One region of the Cryobacterium sp. TMT2-14 genome, then DNA from elsewhere that is predicted to be linked to it. Evidence: riboswitches for the same ligand, from Rfam matches in the RefSeq annotation. Region 1 holds a riboswitch; the other holds the start of a gene.
The links. A riboswitch is a leader RNA that binds a small molecule or an ion and turns the genes downstream of it on or off. The one in region 1 is predicted to bind thiamine pyrophosphate.

Region 1 (8,005 bases):
GCGTCACCCTGATTCCCGTTGCTCTCGTCTACTACGGCTTCGGCGGTGGCGAGGGTGACTCCGCCGCCACCGGCAGCGGGTCCGGCGGCGGGGGCGGCGGGGCATCCCTGCCGATCGGCGCCTACGTCAAATCGGGCACGACGGTGCGCTTCGAGCCCAACGTCATCTCGTTGCTCGCGGTCGGCATCCCGTTCCTCTGGGTGGCCGGCAAGGCGGTCTCCCGCGTAGTCCGCGCGCTCAAACGCTAGCAGCGCAGGCTCCCAGCCGCCCGGTCGCCCAGCCACTCCGACTGAGGATGTCGGGCTGCTGACTGCGCTCCGGCGCTATCAGTGCCCGCCGGCCAGCTCGATGAGTGAGTCTCCATAACCGAGGTTGAGGGGGGTTCGCGGATCGCGGGCTCCGTTGCGCTTGTTCCCGATTCCGACGCGCGTTTTCCCGCGGACAGCGACGCGGTGGATGAACGTAGGCTCTAACCGCCGCGTCTTTCGAGTCCGCGGACCTGCGGCACATCCGTCCTGAACGAATTCGACGGAGATTGTGCCCTGAACAGCGCGTTTGGGCTCAAAAACGGGTGTTGATCGATGAATCTCCGTCGAATTGGTTCGGTGCCGGGCACGGCGTTCCGCCCGTGACGACCAGCAGACACTCCGGCTGAGGGAGTTGGGCGGCTGGGTGCGCTCCGGCCCTGTCAGTGCCCGCCGAACCGCTCGTCGCGAGCCGGATCGGCCCCGAACACGTCTGGGACGCCGTCGTTGTCGGCGTCGAGTGCCTCTTTGGCGGCGATGCGCCCGTAGTGCCGGTTGCGGCTCCGCAGCACCACGGTCGCGAGTAGTGCCGCCAGCAGCGAACCGGTCAGGATAGCCACCTTGGCGTGTTCGTCGTGCGGACTACCCTGCCCGAAAGCCAGCTCGCTGATCAGCAGCGACACCGTGAAGCCGACACCGGCGAGCATGGCGACGCCGATCACATCCACCCAGGCCAGGTCCGGGTCAAGGGCGCCCCGGGTGGTCTTGGTGACCAGCCAGGTGGCGAGCATGATGCCAACCGGCTTGCCCACCACCAGGGCTACGACGATTCCGATCGCGACCGGGTCGGTGAGGGCCGTTGTCAGGCCTGACACGCCGCCGATCGTGACCCCGGCGGAGAAGAATGCGAACACCGGCACGGCGAAACCGGCCGAGAGCGGGCGGATGCGGTGCTCGAGGTTCTGCGCCAGGCCCGGGCCGGCGTCGGGTCCGCCGCCACGTCGGCTGCGCAGCACGGGCACGGCGAAGCCGAGCAGCACTCCGGCCACCGTGGCGTGGATGCCGGAGCCGTGCACGAGAACCCAGGTGGCGAGGCCGAGCGGCAGCAGAACGGCGCCCGCGGCCCACCTGGTGGTGCCGAACAGATAGGAGTGCGTATGCGCCAGAAAGGCGAAGAGGCTCAGCGGCACGATGGCGAGCAGCAGCAGAACAGGCTGGAGGTCGCCGGAATAGAAGAAGGCGATGATGGCGATGGCGAGCAGGTCGTCGACCACGGCCAGGGTCAGCAGGAAGATGCGCAGAGCGCTGGGCAGTTTGGAGCCGATCACGGCGAGCACGGCCACGGCGAAGGCGATGTCGGTGGCGGTGGGGATGGCCCAGCCTCGTAACATTTCCGGCCCCGAGCTGAACACGATCGCGGTGAAGATCACAGCCGGAACGATGACGCCGCCGACGGCCGCGGCGACCGGGACGACCGCGCGGCTGAAGGTGCGCAGATCGCCGGCGACGAACTCACGCTTGAGTTCGAGCCCGGCAATGAAGAAGAAGATCGCCAGGAGTCCGTCGGCGGCCCACGCGCCGAGGCTCAGATTGAGGTGCCACGGCTCGTAGCCGATCTGAAAGTCCCGCACCGCATAGTAGAAATCGGAGGCCCCGGTGTTGGCCAGGGTCAGCGCGAGAACCGTCGCCACCAGCAGGAGAGCGCCGCCCACGGTCTCTTTGCGCAGGATCGTCGAGACGTGCAGGTACTCGGGATAGCTGCTGCGGCGAAAGACGTTAAGTTTCGGGGTGGGAGGAAGAGGTGGTGGTTTCGGCATGGACGAGCCTCAGTCAATCAGGATTTTGTGGCACACGGACATTGCTGTCGACCAGACTTCCCGACACACCACGTCGAGCGTACCGCGTTCGGGCGGTCAACGCCGCCCGCGCCAGTTACACCGCCAGCGTCCCAGCCGCTGGCGGGAGCCCGGCCCTTCCCGCCAGCTGCGGGGGATGTGCCAGGGTCCGCGCACGGGTAGCCCGCGTCGCATCCGTCGTCGCCGCAAAATGAAGTGGCGCAGCAACAGAAGCAACAGCCCGGCGAGGATCAGGGGAACGGTGAACGTCATTCGCGCCCGACAGTGATGCGGGGGCGAGGCGAGGACTCCATCCCGCGAGTCTAGGCCGAGGTCTATACTTGAATCGAACACGGGAGTCCGGTCAACCGGGCTGAGAGGAAGCTTCTGAAGCTTCGACCGTCGAACCTGATCTGGATCATGCCAGCGCAGGGAGGCAAATTTTCTCGTTCCCGTGCCCTGGAACCATCTACGGAAAGGGCACGACCAGTGCACGCTACAACAACTCTTCTCACCTCCACCACGTCCCGCCAGCCGCGTAACTTCCGGTGGCGGGTCGTCGACATCGTCATCGCCAGTGTCATCGGCGTGGCCAGCGGGCTCATCTTCGTCGTCTGGAACCAGGCGTACAACCCGCTCAGCGGCCTGCTCACCCCGCTGCTGCCGGGCCTGCAGGCTCTCCTGGGCGGCGGATGGCTGTTCGCCGGCGTGCTCGGCGGCCTCATCATCCGCAAACCCGGCGCCGCGCTCTACACCGAGCTGCTGGCGGCGGTCGTGTCGACTCTGGTCGGCGGCACCGCCTGGGGAGCCACCATCCTGGTCTCCGGCCTGGTGCAGGGTCTCGGCGCGGAGCTGGTCTTCGCGCTGTTCTTCTACGCCAACTACCGCCTCGTCGTGGCCCTGCTCGCCGGCGCGGGTGCCGGCCTTGCCCTCGCCGTCAACGACCTGTTGCTCTGGTACCCCGGATCGGCCGTTCCCTTCATCACCATCTACACCGCCTCCTCGATCGTCTCCGGCATTGTCGTGGCCGGACTGCTGTCCTGGCTGGCCATGCGTGGCCTCGCCCGCACCGGGGCACTGTCGCGGTTCGCCGCCGGGCGATCGAACCGCACCCAGGTCTAGGGGGACGGCGATGACACCGGCAGCAGCGGCATCCGTCTCGGGAGCGTCCGTCGTGGCCCGCGGCTGGGGATGGCGGCATGCCGGGCGGCGGGGCTGGGCCGTCAACGGCCTCGACCTGAGAATCGAGCCGGGCGAGCGCGTGCTGCTGCTCGGCGCCTCCGGGGCCGGCAAATCCACTCTGCTGCACGCCCTCGCCGGGGTTCTCGGCGGCGACGAGGAGGGCGAGCAGCGCGGTCAGCTGCTTGTAAACGGCGCCGAGCCGACCGCAGCGCGCGGCCAGGCCGGGCTGCTGCTGCAGGACCCTGACTCCCAGGTGATCCTGGCGCGGGTGGGCGACGACGTCGCCTTCGGCTGCGAGAACCTGGGGGTGCCCCGCGAAGAGATCTGGCGCCGGGTGAGCGACGCCCTGGACATGGTCGGCCTGAACCTGCCGCTCAGCCATCCGACGTCGTCGCTGTCGGGTGGACAGAAGCAGCGCCTCGCCCTCGCTGGGGTGCTGGCGATGCGGCCGGGGCTGCTGCTGCTCGACGAACCCACAGCGAATCTCGACCCTGGAAGCGTGCTGGATGTGCGCGATTCCGTTGCCCGCGTGCTCGAGAACTCCGCGGCGACGTTCATCGTGATCGAACATCGGGTCGCCGTCTGGCAGAACCTTGTGAACCGGGTGATCGTGCTCGACGCGGCCGGGGGAGTGCTGGCCGACGGCCATCCCGACGACGTGCTGACCAGGCAGGGGGAACGGCTCGCGGCCGCGGGTGTCTGGGTGCCCGGGCGGGGCAACGGCCTGACTGCATCGCGGCGCGAGACCAGCTCGGCGTCGGCGCCCGGCTCGGTCCCTCTGCTCCGCACGCCCGGCCTCGCGGTCGCGCGCACGCGCGCCGGCGTGCTCGCCCGGGACATCGACCTCACGGTGCACGCCGGCACCGCTCTGGCAGTCACCGGACCGAACGGCGCCGGCAAATCGACCCTGATGCTCACCCTCGCCGGCCTGCTGAAACCGGCCGGGGGAGCGGTTCTCGCGAGCCCGGAGTTCGCCGGCGGGGCCGACGAGGAACCGATCCGCTGGAAGTCCCGCCAGCTGCTCACCCGCATCGGCACCGTGTTCCAGAGCCCGGAGCACCAGTTCGTGGCCGCCACCGTGCGGGCCGAACTCGCCGTAGGGCCGCGCGCCCTCAAACGGCCGGAGGCGAACATCAATGCCCGGGTCGACGAGGTGCTGCAGCGCCTGCGCCTGGACCACCTGGCCGAGGCGAACCCGTTCACCCTCTCCGGCGGAGAGAAACGTCGGCTGTCGGTGGGCACCGTGCTGGCCACCCAGCCACGACTGCTCATGCTCGACGAGCCCACCTTCGGCCAGGACCTGCGCACCTGGCGGGAGATCGTGGCCCTGCTCGACGAACTCCTGCGGGAGGGCACCGCGGTGGTCGCCGTCTCGCACGACACCGACTTCGTGGTCGCCCTGGCTGACCGGGAGTACCATCTGACCGGGCGGGCCGGCCGCAGCGTCACGCCGCGGGCGGCGGTGTCCCGGTGAGCGTGCTGACGCCTGCCCGGGGAACCCAGGCCATCTTCCGGATCAACCCGGTCGCGAAGCTGGCCGCCGCGCTGCTGCTGGCGGGCGTGCTCATCCTCACCATCGACTGGGTCTCCGCAGTCGTCGCCCTCGCCTGCGAGTTCGTGCTCTTCTTCTGGGCCGGGCTGTCCCTGAAGGCCTTCGCGGTGCGCACCCTGCCGGTCTGGATCGCCGCACCCACCGCCGGCGTCACCACCCTGCTCTACGGGCAGGCGGCCGGGGCGGTCTATTGGTCTTTCGGGCTGGTGAACGTGACCGAGGGATCACTCGAGCTGGCCATCGCCACGACCCTGCGCATCCTCGCCATCGGACTGCCGTCGGTCGTGCTCTTCGTGACCGTCGACCCCACCGACCTGGCCGACGGCCTCGGCCAAGTCGTGAAACTGCCGGCCCGCTTCGTGCTTGGCGGTCTGGCCGGGCTGCGCCTGGTCGGCCTGTTCCTCGAGGACTGGCGCGCCCTCGAACTGGCCCGGCGGGCCCGCGGCATCGCGGACCGCGGCGTCCTGCGCCGGCTGCTCAGCCAGGCCTTCGCCCTGCTGGTGCTGTCGATCCGGCGCGGCAGCAAACTCGCGACGGCGATGGAGGCCCGCGGGTTCGGCGCCTCGGTGCGGCGCACCTGGGCCCGCCCCTCCAGCTTCCGGGGGCGCGAGGTGGCCCTGGTCGGCATCGGTCTGGCCGTGGCCCTGCTCTCGGTGAGCGTCTCCGTGGCGACGGGAAGCTGGAACTTTGTCCTCACCTGATCTGCCCACGGCCGCCCTCGAACCGGCCGCCCCCGATCCGGTCGGTGACCGACGGATGCTGCTGGCCCCCGTGCTCCGCGACCTTGCCGCCGCCGGGATGGCGCCCGTCGTTCTCATCGACGGGCCGAGCGGCGCCGGCAAGAGCACCCTCGCCGACGCGCTCGTCGTCGCCTGGCCGGGACCGCTCCGGCCCACCCTGGTGCGGCTGGACGACATCTACCCCGGCTGGCAGGGGCTGGACGCCGCCGTCACGCACCTGCGCGAACAGGTGCTCGCCCCGAGAAGACTGGGCCGGCCCGCCGCCTGGCGGCGCTATGACTGGGAGCGGCGCGAGTTGGCAGAATGGCACCCGGTCGACCCGGCCCGCCCGCTGATCGTGGAGGGGTGCGGAACCCTGGCGGCCGCCCACGCGCCACTCAGCGACATCCGGGTCTGGCTGGCCGCCGACGACCGCATCCGCAAGCAGCGGGCCCTCGCCCGGGACGGCGAACTGTTCCGGTCGCACTGGGACCAGTGGGAAGCGGGCTGGGACGCTTACCGAGAGCGGGAGGCGCCCGAGCGGCAGGCGACGATCCGGCTGGCCGGGACCCCGGACATCCGTCGCCCGTAAGTCGGTGCCCGGGACTAGGTTGGAGGTATGGCTGATCAAGGTGCTGAAAATGTCGTTTACACCGCGGAATTCATTGACGGTCCCCTCGCGGGCCAGGTCGACACCCGGGTGCTGATCCAGGGCAAACATGACGCCCGGGTCAGCATGATGGCCGCCGTCGAGGGGGTCGAAACGCTGTTCTGGTACGACGAGGAGGACGTGCGCGATGTGCAGGGCCGCGTGCACGTGCGCTACCGGTTCGACGCGGGCGAGAGCGACCCGTTCCTGCCGACCGGCGAGCGCGAGTAGCCGCAGACCAGTAGCCGGCGGGCGGTCGCGGCAGCCTTTCGCCGCTAGCGGTCCGCGGCGATCAGCGCCGAGATCATCGGCACGGGGTGCAGGAGCCGCCAACCGAGGCCCGGCGCGCTGATCGTGCGGTCGAGCACCAGCGTCGACGTCACCTCGGTGCCCCCGGTCTCCACCGTGACCCGGCCGACGGTCTTGCCCGCCCGGCCGGTCGACACCGTCTCCAGGATCACCTCCGCGTCGCCCGGCGCCTGGGCCTGCCAGCCGTACGTCGTCGTGGCCGTGCGCACGGTTCCGGAGGCCTCGGCCCCCCACGGTGTGCTGAACTCCACGTAGGCGTCACCCTGGGCGAGGGTTGGCAGCTCGCGTACCCCGGCGCGGGCGCTCTCCATCAGGGCGGTGACGTCACTGGTCAGGGTGTCGTAATCGGGTTCGCCGAGCAGGGCACCGGCAAAGGTGTAGGTCGAGTCCGGGCCCTGCACCTGACCGGTGAAGAGAAAACAGACGCCCGCCCCGTCCGTGTAGCTGCGGGTGATGCCGGTGACGCCCTCCTCGGCCAGGAACGCCGTGGTGTTGTCCACGCCGCGCTGGCCCACCAGGGCGGAGGCCGGCTGGGAGAGGATGGCACCGATCACCGGGTCGGCGGCGGCCAGGCCGGCCAGCCGGGCAAGGTCGGTGGCCGTTCCGACGCTTTCGTCGTTGAGCCCGGTGGCGTCGGCGACACGAGTGCCGTCGAGGCCCTGCTTGCCCAGCCAGGCGTTGGCGGCGGCGCTGTAGGCGTCGAGGGAGCCGAAGGCCCAACGCGCCAGCGTGTCGGCGTGATTGTTGCTGGAGCCGAGGATCATCGCCTGGAGCAGCTCGGTCTCGGTCCACAGTTCGCCCGGGAAGACCACGACGGTGCGGGCACCGGAATTTCCGTAGTCGATGTAGTCCTGGTAATCCGCGGCCGTGATCGGGATCTGAGGCCCCGTCTCACCAAGGGTCAGCGGTTTCGCGTCGAGCACGACCAGGGCGGTCACGATCTTCGTCGCCGCGGCCATCGGCAGCGGTTCGGCCGTGCCGGCCACGGCGAGAGGCAGGGTGGTGGCGAGAGCGTCGGCGTCCAGCGCCGTCGTCTCCGGGAAGGCCGGATCGGGTGTGACCGTGGCCAGGCCGATGACGGCGCTGCCGCCGGTGGCCGGCAGCGCGGGCGGGAACGGAACCGACTCGCGGGCCGCCGGCGTGACCAGCGTGGCGGTGGCCTCAGGCAACGGCCCCAGTAGGGTGGCCGGCCCGTAGACGCCGACGGACAGGATGACGAGGGCGCCGACCGTGGCGCCGATGACGCGGGCAGGCCGGGATCTACTCATGACGCAAGGCTAACGGTGGTTGGTCATCCCCAGCCGAGGTCGTGCAGCCTGTCGTCGTCGATGCCGTAGAAATGGGCGATCTCATGCACCAGAGTGATGTGCACCTGGTCGCGCAACTCCCCGAGATCCGCGCAGAGGTCCAGCAGCGGCTCCCGGTAGAGCACGATCCGGTCCGGCATCTCACCGAAGCCGTACTGCCCGCGCTCGGTCAGGGCAACCCCGTCATAGAGCCCGAGGGTGTCCATC
Region 2 (8,005 bases), on a different contig from region 1:
CCCCGTTCGCCGCAATGCTTTTGAGGTCGGCCTGAATGCCCGCTCCGCCGGTCGGGTCGGTACCAGCAATGCTCAGCACGCGGGCAATGCGGGGGGATGCGCCGGTCATGCCGTCACGCCCCACGCGGCTCGCAACTCGCGGGCCGCCTGCTCCGGATGCGGTGCCGCACAAATCGCCGACACCACGGCGACGCCCGCCGCTCCGCACTCACGGAGGGCGGCCAGGTCGCGCAGGCCGACCCCGCCGATGGCCACGCTCGGCAGCGTGCTGACCCCGACCAGGCGTGCGAACTCGGCCAGCCCCAGGGCAGGGGGCGCGTCACTCTTGGTGCGTGTGGCGTGCAGTGCGCCAATGCCGACGTAGTCGATCAGGGCAGGATCCTCGGCCGCGCGGCGCAGCTGGGCATCCGTCGATGCGCTGAGCCCGATCACCGCGTCACCCCCGATGAGGTCGCGCACCGCGCCGACGGGCAGGTCGGATTGCCCGACGTGCACCCCGATCAGCCGGTGCCCGGCGGCACGGGCGGCCAGGAACACGTCGACCCTGTCGTTCACGATCAGCGCCACGGTGTCGGGCAGCACATCCGCGATGCGCAGCACGGTGTCGAGGAACTCCCGCCCGGCGGTCTCCTTCTCACGCACCTGCACGGCGCTCACGCCTCCGGCAACGGCGTGCCGCACCACGTCCACGATGCTGCGCCCGGCCGCCGCGGCCTGCCCCGAGTCTGTCACCAGGTACAGCGACAGGTCGAGGATCATCGGAGCACCGCCCGGCGTGCGATGTCCTGCGCGTTGACGGTGGCTAGGGCGTCCACAAAGGCGACAGCGAAGCTGCCCGGACCGGCGGCGGACTCTGCCGCGAGCTCGGCCGCGACGGTGTACACCGTGGCCGCGGCCACCGTGGTGAAGAACCTGTCGGCGTCGACCGCGGCGAACGCGGCCATGACCGCGCCGAGGGCGCAGCCCCCGCCGGTGACGCGGGTGAGCAGCGGATGCCCGTTGTCGATGTGCACCAACTCACGGCCATCCGTGATGATGTCGACCGGCCCGGAGACGGCGATCACCCCACCGGTCATCCCGGCCAGCGCGTGCGCCGCGGCCAGGGCGGCATCCACCTCGTCGGATGAATCCACCCCGCGGCCGCCGGATCCGGCGCCCGCCAACGCGATTATCTCGGACGCGTTTCCGCGCACCACCGTGGGTCCCAGGTCGCGAAGGGCGAAGGCCAGCGGCGTGCGCACCGGCAGGAAACCGACGGCAACGGGGTCGAGCACCCACGGTGTTCCAGCATCGTTCGCGGCTGTGACGGCCTCGACCATCGCGTCGCGTTGTTCGGCGGTGGGCGTGCCGAGATTGACGAGCAGCCCAGATGCGATCCGCGCGAACGCGCCCGCCTCGCCCGGAATGTCGACCATCGCGGGCGCCGCACCGAGCGACAGCAGCACGTTAGCGGTGAAGTTCACCACGACGCTATTGGTGAGGCACTGCACGAGGGGCGGGCGGGACCGCACCTCGTCAAGCGCTGAACAGGTGAATGAAATAAGTTCTTCTGGCGTGCGCATTTGCGCGACATCCCTTCGCTAGTACTAACTAGATCAGGTTCAACGGGTGTTATCTCAGCTCCAGGTGGAGCACCCCGTGTCACTTGGCTTATGAACCAGCGTATCGCAGCGCCTTCGTTCTAATTCATGGTTGGACGCGGCCAATATCTTGGCAACTGGCCGACGGAACGAGGCCATTGCGCGAGCGCACCAAGAGCTGGCCGAGCGTCTCGTATTCCATGGGCGGCGGATTTATCGTTAGTTGCGAGACACCGAGAATTAGATGACTGATGCTGCCCGGGGACGAGTCAGGACGCCGCACCCTGGTCTCAGAAGCTTCCCTACGGTCGGCCAGCCAGGATCGTGGCTACCTCGCTGTTGGCTTTGAAGTGAGCAAGCGCGTCAGCAGAGAGCAACCGGATGACGTAAACAATTCGGCGCCGTTCGCTCTCAGAACCGTTGAGGATGTTCTCGTGGTGAGCCACTCTGTTTCGGAGATCTCGCAGCGCGGCCAATGCGTCATTAAGCGGGTTTCTGTCGGTACCTGGTGGGAAGACTTTGTGGAGATGAGGAACCCAGATGGTTTTCTCGTGAGCGTCCACGAAGAGGTAGGTCCAGAAGCCATACATGAGTTCGGCGACGACCTTGCCGGGTATTGGCGGCGTGTGTGGTGACGTCGCTGCGTTGATCCGCGCCCGCTCGACGTTGCCTCGGGCGATCTTGTTTGTGACTTTAGCGCGCTGTGGCGGCGTTCTGTGATCGCTATTTGGCGCATTTAGCTATATGCCCGCGTCGCTCCGGAGCAGGTGTCAGTGTCTTGTATCCCATAGGTTTCGACGCGCGGAGATCGCAAGAGAGAAACAGCTAAGTGCATCCGCTGTGGTGACGTTCACGTTGAACATGTGGGACAGTCACTCGGCTGCCAGGGCAATCTGGCAGCATCCGATGAAGGTGACGGGTTCGGTGCTTCTTCCCGTCAGTGGGCAGAGCCTCAGCCAGGAAGAAATATTCACCGAGATCGCGAAAGCATGGGAGGCACAAGGTTTCGTCCGAAGCGATCGAGCATTAGGCACCGACATTTACACAGGCGATAGTCTGCAACTACGCATCCGCGGCACCAGCGAGGGCGTCTCCATCAGCGCAACGTCGGCCTGCAGCGGCCTACTCTAGCTGCCAGACATACAGCCACGACGCGGTTTCAGGTGTGTCGAGGAATAGGCTCCACGTTATGGCGTCGCAAATTGGAGTCACCCTCATGGTTCTTCGCGACCTAGGCGCGTCGTCGTATGGGCACCGCACGCGACCACGATTGCCCGGCTTGAGGCCATCCTTTCTCATGACGGCAACTCCCCGCCTCGTTGGCCTCATGGCGGTCAGCGCGCTAACCCTAACCGGATGCTCACAGCCGACATCGTTGACGACCGGGTCAGCCTCCACGGACGACGCCACCCCGGAGGTCGTCGCGCAAGTGCGGGCGGCCGACCTCGCGCGCGATATCGGCGGGGAGAGACCCGACGACATCGACGGCTGGGCGCGCGCTGCAGTCGCTCAAGCCATTAGCGACAGCGCGGACATCGAGCTGGTCGGCGTCGACACCCGGCAGTCGACCGACCTAAGCGAACCGTTCGGCAGCCTCGACTTCCGGGTTTTCGTGCCAGGGCTCAAGAACGCGTCCACGGGCGCACCTGGCCCCTTTTGCTTCCGAATCGAGTTCGACTACTACGGCAAGGTCGGCACATGGGAATCGTCTGACGGCATCGACCCGATCGGGTGCCCACCGGATGCCGCCATCGTGACGCCTCGCGTCGACGACAGCATCGTCCCTGTCGTGTCGGACACCGCGCGCGAGGTGGCATCGGCGGTGCTTCTCGCGCGAGTGCAGACTGGTTCGCCGGCGACGGTAGACGCGATCATCGGCGCGATTTCCGCGCAACTCACCACTCCGACCGGCGAGTTCGAGGTCGTCGCTCCGCCGCGGGTCGTCGTCCAGGTGAGCAGCGCCGGAGATCGGGTCGGCGTCGCGTTCGGTTCCGCCGAAGATTGCGTCCTGATCAAGAGCGAGAACGGGACGGTCGACGACGTCTACCCACCCCCGGTGACGCTGCAGCCAGGTGAATTAGGCTGCACGCCCGAGACGGCACTCACTGACCCTGACCAATTGCGATCGCCGCACTGACGTGAGAGTCAGCCACGCCGAGACCATAAGCTCTTGCCCGTAAGACGGTCCTCTTGCGGAACTCCGCACGGATCCGTGGATTGCCCGGCCGCATGCACCGATCGCAGGTGACTCCGCATTAGGTGCTGGTCAGCGGTTTCTGATGATGCGTGCAAGCTCTTTCTCGAGGATGACGGTTGCCCAGGTGCTGTCGTTTCCGGGTGGTTCCATGAGTAGGTGAATGGCAAGGCCATCGAGAACGGCGTGCAAATGGCGCGCTCGTTCTACCAGTTCAGGGCCGCTGGGCCTGCAGGCCAACTTTTCGGCCAGTCGGAGGCAGCCGTTCCCCAGTTCTTCGTAAGCGCGATTTCTGATGGAAACAAGTTGCGGCAACGCAGGGCTTTCCGCAATCAGCGCGATATTGACCTCGAGTTCCGCGCGACTATCAGCGGTAAGAGGCAAGAAGTTTTTCAGGACCTCCAGCGCGTACTCCGCTGGGTTCGAGCCTTCACGAATAGCGAGAACGCGGTCGGTGGCGCGCTGCACCATGAGCTCGGCGGAGAACTGCAGGAGTTCAGCGCGGGTGGGGAAAACATGACGCAGGGAGCCGACCACCACGCCAGCCTGCTCGGCAACGGTGCGCACCGATACCGCGCTGATTCCTTGGTCGAGGATGATCTGCCACACCGCTTGAGCGAGCTGTACCTTGCGTGCGTCCCGGTCGATCGTTCTCGCCATAAATTGATATTAGTACGGGCGTGCTAGTTTGTTTTCAGGGCCTAGACGCATCGACTGGGGGATTTATGATCATTGCCATCATCGTCGCCTCCGAAATTGGCTTCTGGGTTTTGATCGCATTGGGTCTCGTCGCCCGATATATGCTGCGTCTGAAAAGGACCGGACTGACCTTGCTGGCGATGACGCCGGTGGTCGACGTCATCTTGCTCGTGGTCACGGCGATGGATCTGACATCGGGCGCGACGGCGACGGTCTTCCACGGGATCGCTGCGATCTACCTCGGCTTCTCCGTGGCTCACGGGCACAAGATGATCGCGTGGGCCGACCGCCATTTCGCCTATCGGTTCGCGAATGGGCCGCAGCCGATCAAGCTCTACGAGCGGGGTTATGCGGTCGAGTGTTGGAAAGACGTCGCGCGCACAGCGTTGGCTGTGGCCGTGGCTCTGGGGACCATTTGGCTGTTGACCGTGGTCGTCGATAACGAGCCCAGAACCAGCGCGATCAACGACCTCAACAGCATTTTCCTCCTGGTCGTTGCGATCGAAGTGTTGTGGGCCCTCGGGTATACCCTCTGGCCGAAGAAGCGACCGACATTGAGCCCATTGGTCGACGTGCACGCGAACGCCACATCCGGGCAGCAGTAGAAGCCGTGACTCTGCCGACAGCGCCTCCGGGGAGCGATCGACTGACTGTCACCAAGCTCGGTCGAGTCCTCATCTGGTCAGCCGGGGCGCTGGGCGTGCTTGAACTGATCGTTTTACTGACTCTCTCAACCGACGGGATTCGTCAATCCTCGGATCCCGGGTCACCGATCACCCCTCTGTGGGTCGTGCTCGTGCCTCCCTTGGTCGCAATTGCCCTGACACGTGCACTGCCGTGGAGCGCTCCAGCGCTCGAACCTACGGTTTCTAATGCTCGTGCGATTCGACGCAGCGGCATGGCGCTCCTGGTATGCGCGGTCCTCTTTCCCCTGGTCATTGGCATCACGGAAATTGACGACTCGGCCGAGTACTTTCCAGCCAAAGTAGTCATTCTGGACGGGATACCCGCAGCATTGGTGTGGAGATCTTGACGCAATATCAAGATTGCCCGCCCCCGCATGGCCTGGCAGTGGTGGGCGCCGATTGTTCTCATTGTGGTCTGGACAATCCTCTCGCAAGCGAGCCCCTGGATAGCGGTCCCTACTTTTCAAGGCGTGGACCTGGGCTACCTAATCGTTGGCGCAACGCTGACCGCGCTTACCGCTGGCGTGGGCGAGGAACTGTTTTACCGGTACTGGTTGCAGACACGGGCGGAAGCGCTCCTCGGACGCTGGGGCGGCGTCGTTCTGGCATCGTTTGCTTTCGCGATCATGCACCTTGGAGGAGACCGACAAGGCAACGGGCTTCTTGTCGAGATTGCGGCCGTCATCATCGTTCAGGGCTCCTTCGGCATCATGCCACGAGCTGGCGAAGCAACGTCTAACCGGGTACCCGAAATGACGCACTGAGCGTTCCCTCCTGACACCCAACCTGAAAGGCGGGAATAGGTGTGTTCTTGACCCGAAGCCTGCTGATGACTAAGCGCTTGGGTTGCCGATTCGTTCCATCCATGTCTCGGGGATACCCAAAGCGGTGAACCCTGATTTGGAATACAACCCGTGCGCATCGTTGGTCGAGAGAGCGATGCGCCGCAGACCAAGCGGCTCGAACTCTTCCAAGACTCCCTTGATGAGGACAGCGCCAATGCCGCGGTCTCGAACCTGGGGGTCGACGAACACATCGCAAAGCCATGCAAAAGTCACTCCATCCGTGATGACCCGCGCGTAGGCGACTTGCTTGTTCGATTCGGTGTCGTAGACGCCGAAGTTTCGTGAGCCGTCTATGGCTGCATCGTGCCGGGCACGTGACCTCCCTGGCGCCCAATAGGACTGTTCGCTGATCCAGCGGTGCACTTGGTCACGGTCTATATCGGCAACGTCGGCTGAGAACCTATAGTTCGAATCCATCCGCCCATCTAATCGGTCTTGGGCGGACTGCGCCCGACCAATCGCCGTAATGCAAGGAGTATGCCCGCCCGTCGTTCCTGCAATCATTCAATTAGGCGGAGGGTCGTCGCCAGAGTCTCGCGGAGATGCCGGCGCTGAGAGCGACGAAGACGGCGGCTGCCGCAGCTGTGGTGAGGAAAGTTGAACTCACGTTCCAGCTCTCGACGAGGAAGCCGCTGAGCGCGCTCCCGGCCGCAGCACCGACGTTGTGAGCGGTGTTCACCCACGTTGTTGACTCGGTCTGTCGGGTCGTCCCACCAAAATCGTTGGCTGCAAAATACGCCACGATCATGACCGGGGAAAGGAAAAGTCCAGCGGCCGAAATGACCAGTCCCAGGGAGATCGTCGACGTTGCGAGGCCAGCACCGGCAGAGGCCATGATGAACAATATCGCCAGGATCACGAGTTGGCGCTGCGAGGACACCGTGATCTGAAGAGCGCCATAGGCAAGGCCTCCAACGGCGCTGCCGGCCGCGAACAGGGCGAGGACAACCCCCACCGCCGCGGCATTACCGAGGGTGGCAATCATGGCCGGGACCGCAACGTAGATGGTGCCGACCACGAGGCCGACTGCCAGCACCGGCAGGAGCAGCGCGATGAATCGCGGTTCTGTGAGCAGGGGCGCAGCGCTGGCTGCGTCCCTGCGTGACGCGTCGACCGGGGTCGCGGCCATCGCGGGGGAAGACATCATCAGTGCTGTCCCGACCAGAATCAGTGCGGCAGGGATGAGTAGGGCGGTACTCGGCTCGATGATGACCAAGAGCAGGCCGGACAAGGCGGGGCCGACAAGGTAGAGCAACTCCTCGAGGACTGCGTCCAGACTCAAAGCCTTTTTCAGGTGGACTGGAGTCGGGGTCAACGATGCCCAGGCGACCCGCATTGTCGGGCCTAGCGGTGGAGCGAACGCGCCGAGGAGGCCGGCCACCGTCACGCATAACCAAACTGGTGCGCCCGAGGTCGTGAGCAGTGCGAGAGCGAACAAGCTCAACCCGAAAACGCTGCTGAGCAGGAGGAGGACAAGGCGGCGTCCGAATCGATCGATGAGGCGGGCTCTGGCTGGTGCGAGGAAACCGGCACCAGCCCCGTAGGCGCCGACCGCGATACCGGCAGCGGAAAAGGACTGAGTCGCTTCTTCAATAGCGAAGAGAAGAGGCAGACCAACGAGAGGATAAGCGAAACGTCCGGTCAGGGCGCTCGAGAAAACAAAAGGGACGTGTTTGAGTCTGAGAACATCCGCGCAGGTCGCGGACAGAGTCGTTGCGGGCATGGTTAAGCTCCGAGATAAATGGCGCGGCTTTTGCGCGCAGTGAATGAGGACCTGCTAGCTGAAGAAGTCAGACCGGTCTTCAATCACAGATAGGGAGCATGCCGCAACGATATCGGACGGGTGGCCAGACCAACGTCCGCCCACCGACACTGACCGACCCGGCTGGCCAGCGGAGATGCCGCGCAAACCGTTCCCTTATGTGTGCCGTGTATCGTCGAGTGATGCCAAGCTACGAAAGCTCCGACGGTTCAGCACTTCACTACGATGACGTGCGCCGC

Region 2: it holds a riboswitch for thiamine pyrophosphate, as region 1 does, so the genes downstream of both, thiM (hydroxyethylthiazole kinase) here and E3O28_RS14645 (ECF transporter S component) in region 1, are expected to answer to the same signal.

The regions. Positions count from the first base shown of each region.
Region 1 is NZ_SOFV01000042.1:67,658-75,662, forward strand. It holds gene E3O28_RS14635 (hypothetical protein) at 1-248, shown strand, start outside; gene nhaA (Na+/H+ antiporter NhaA) at 689-2,062, opposite strand; TPP riboswitch at 2,423-2,532, shown strand; gene E3O28_RS14645 (ECF transporter S component) at 2,570-3,202, shown strand; gene E3O28_RS14650 (ABC transporter ATP-binding protein) at 3,213-4,736, shown strand; gene E3O28_RS14655 (energy-coupling factor transporter transmembrane component T) at 4,733-5,515, shown strand; gene E3O28_RS14660 (ATP-binding protein) at 5,502-6,125, shown strand; gene E3O28_RS14665 (hypothetical protein) at 6,153-6,413, shown strand; gene E3O28_RS14670 (hypothetical protein) at 6,458-7,759, opposite strand; gene E3O28_RS14675 (metallopeptidase family protein) at 7,783-8,005, opposite strand, start outside.
Region 2 is NZ_SOFV01000009.1:457,026-465,030, reverse strand. It holds gene E3O28_RS04650 (bifunctional hydroxymethylpyrimidine kinase/phosphomethylpyrimidine kinase) at 1-109, opposite strand, end outside; gene thiE (thiamine phosphate synthase) at 106-759, opposite strand; gene thiM (hydroxyethylthiazole kinase) at 756-1,562, opposite strand; TPP riboswitch at 1,556-1,649, opposite strand; gene E3O28_RS04635 (hypothetical protein) at 1,931-2,215, shown strand; gene E3O28_RS04630 (hypothetical protein) at 2,421-2,711, shown strand; gene E3O28_RS04625 (hypothetical protein) at 2,956-3,717, shown strand; gene E3O28_RS04620 (TetR/AcrR family transcriptional regulator) at 3,847-4,434, opposite strand; gene E3O28_RS04615 (hypothetical protein) at 4,500-5,078, shown strand; gene E3O28_RS04610 (CPBP family intramembrane glutamic endopeptidase) at 5,630-5,923, shown strand; gene E3O28_RS04605 (GNAT family N-acetyltransferase) at 5,993-6,421, opposite strand; gene E3O28_RS04600 (MFS transporter) at 6,513-7,727, opposite strand; gene E3O28_RS04595 (alpha/beta hydrolase) at 7,949-8,005, shown strand, end outside.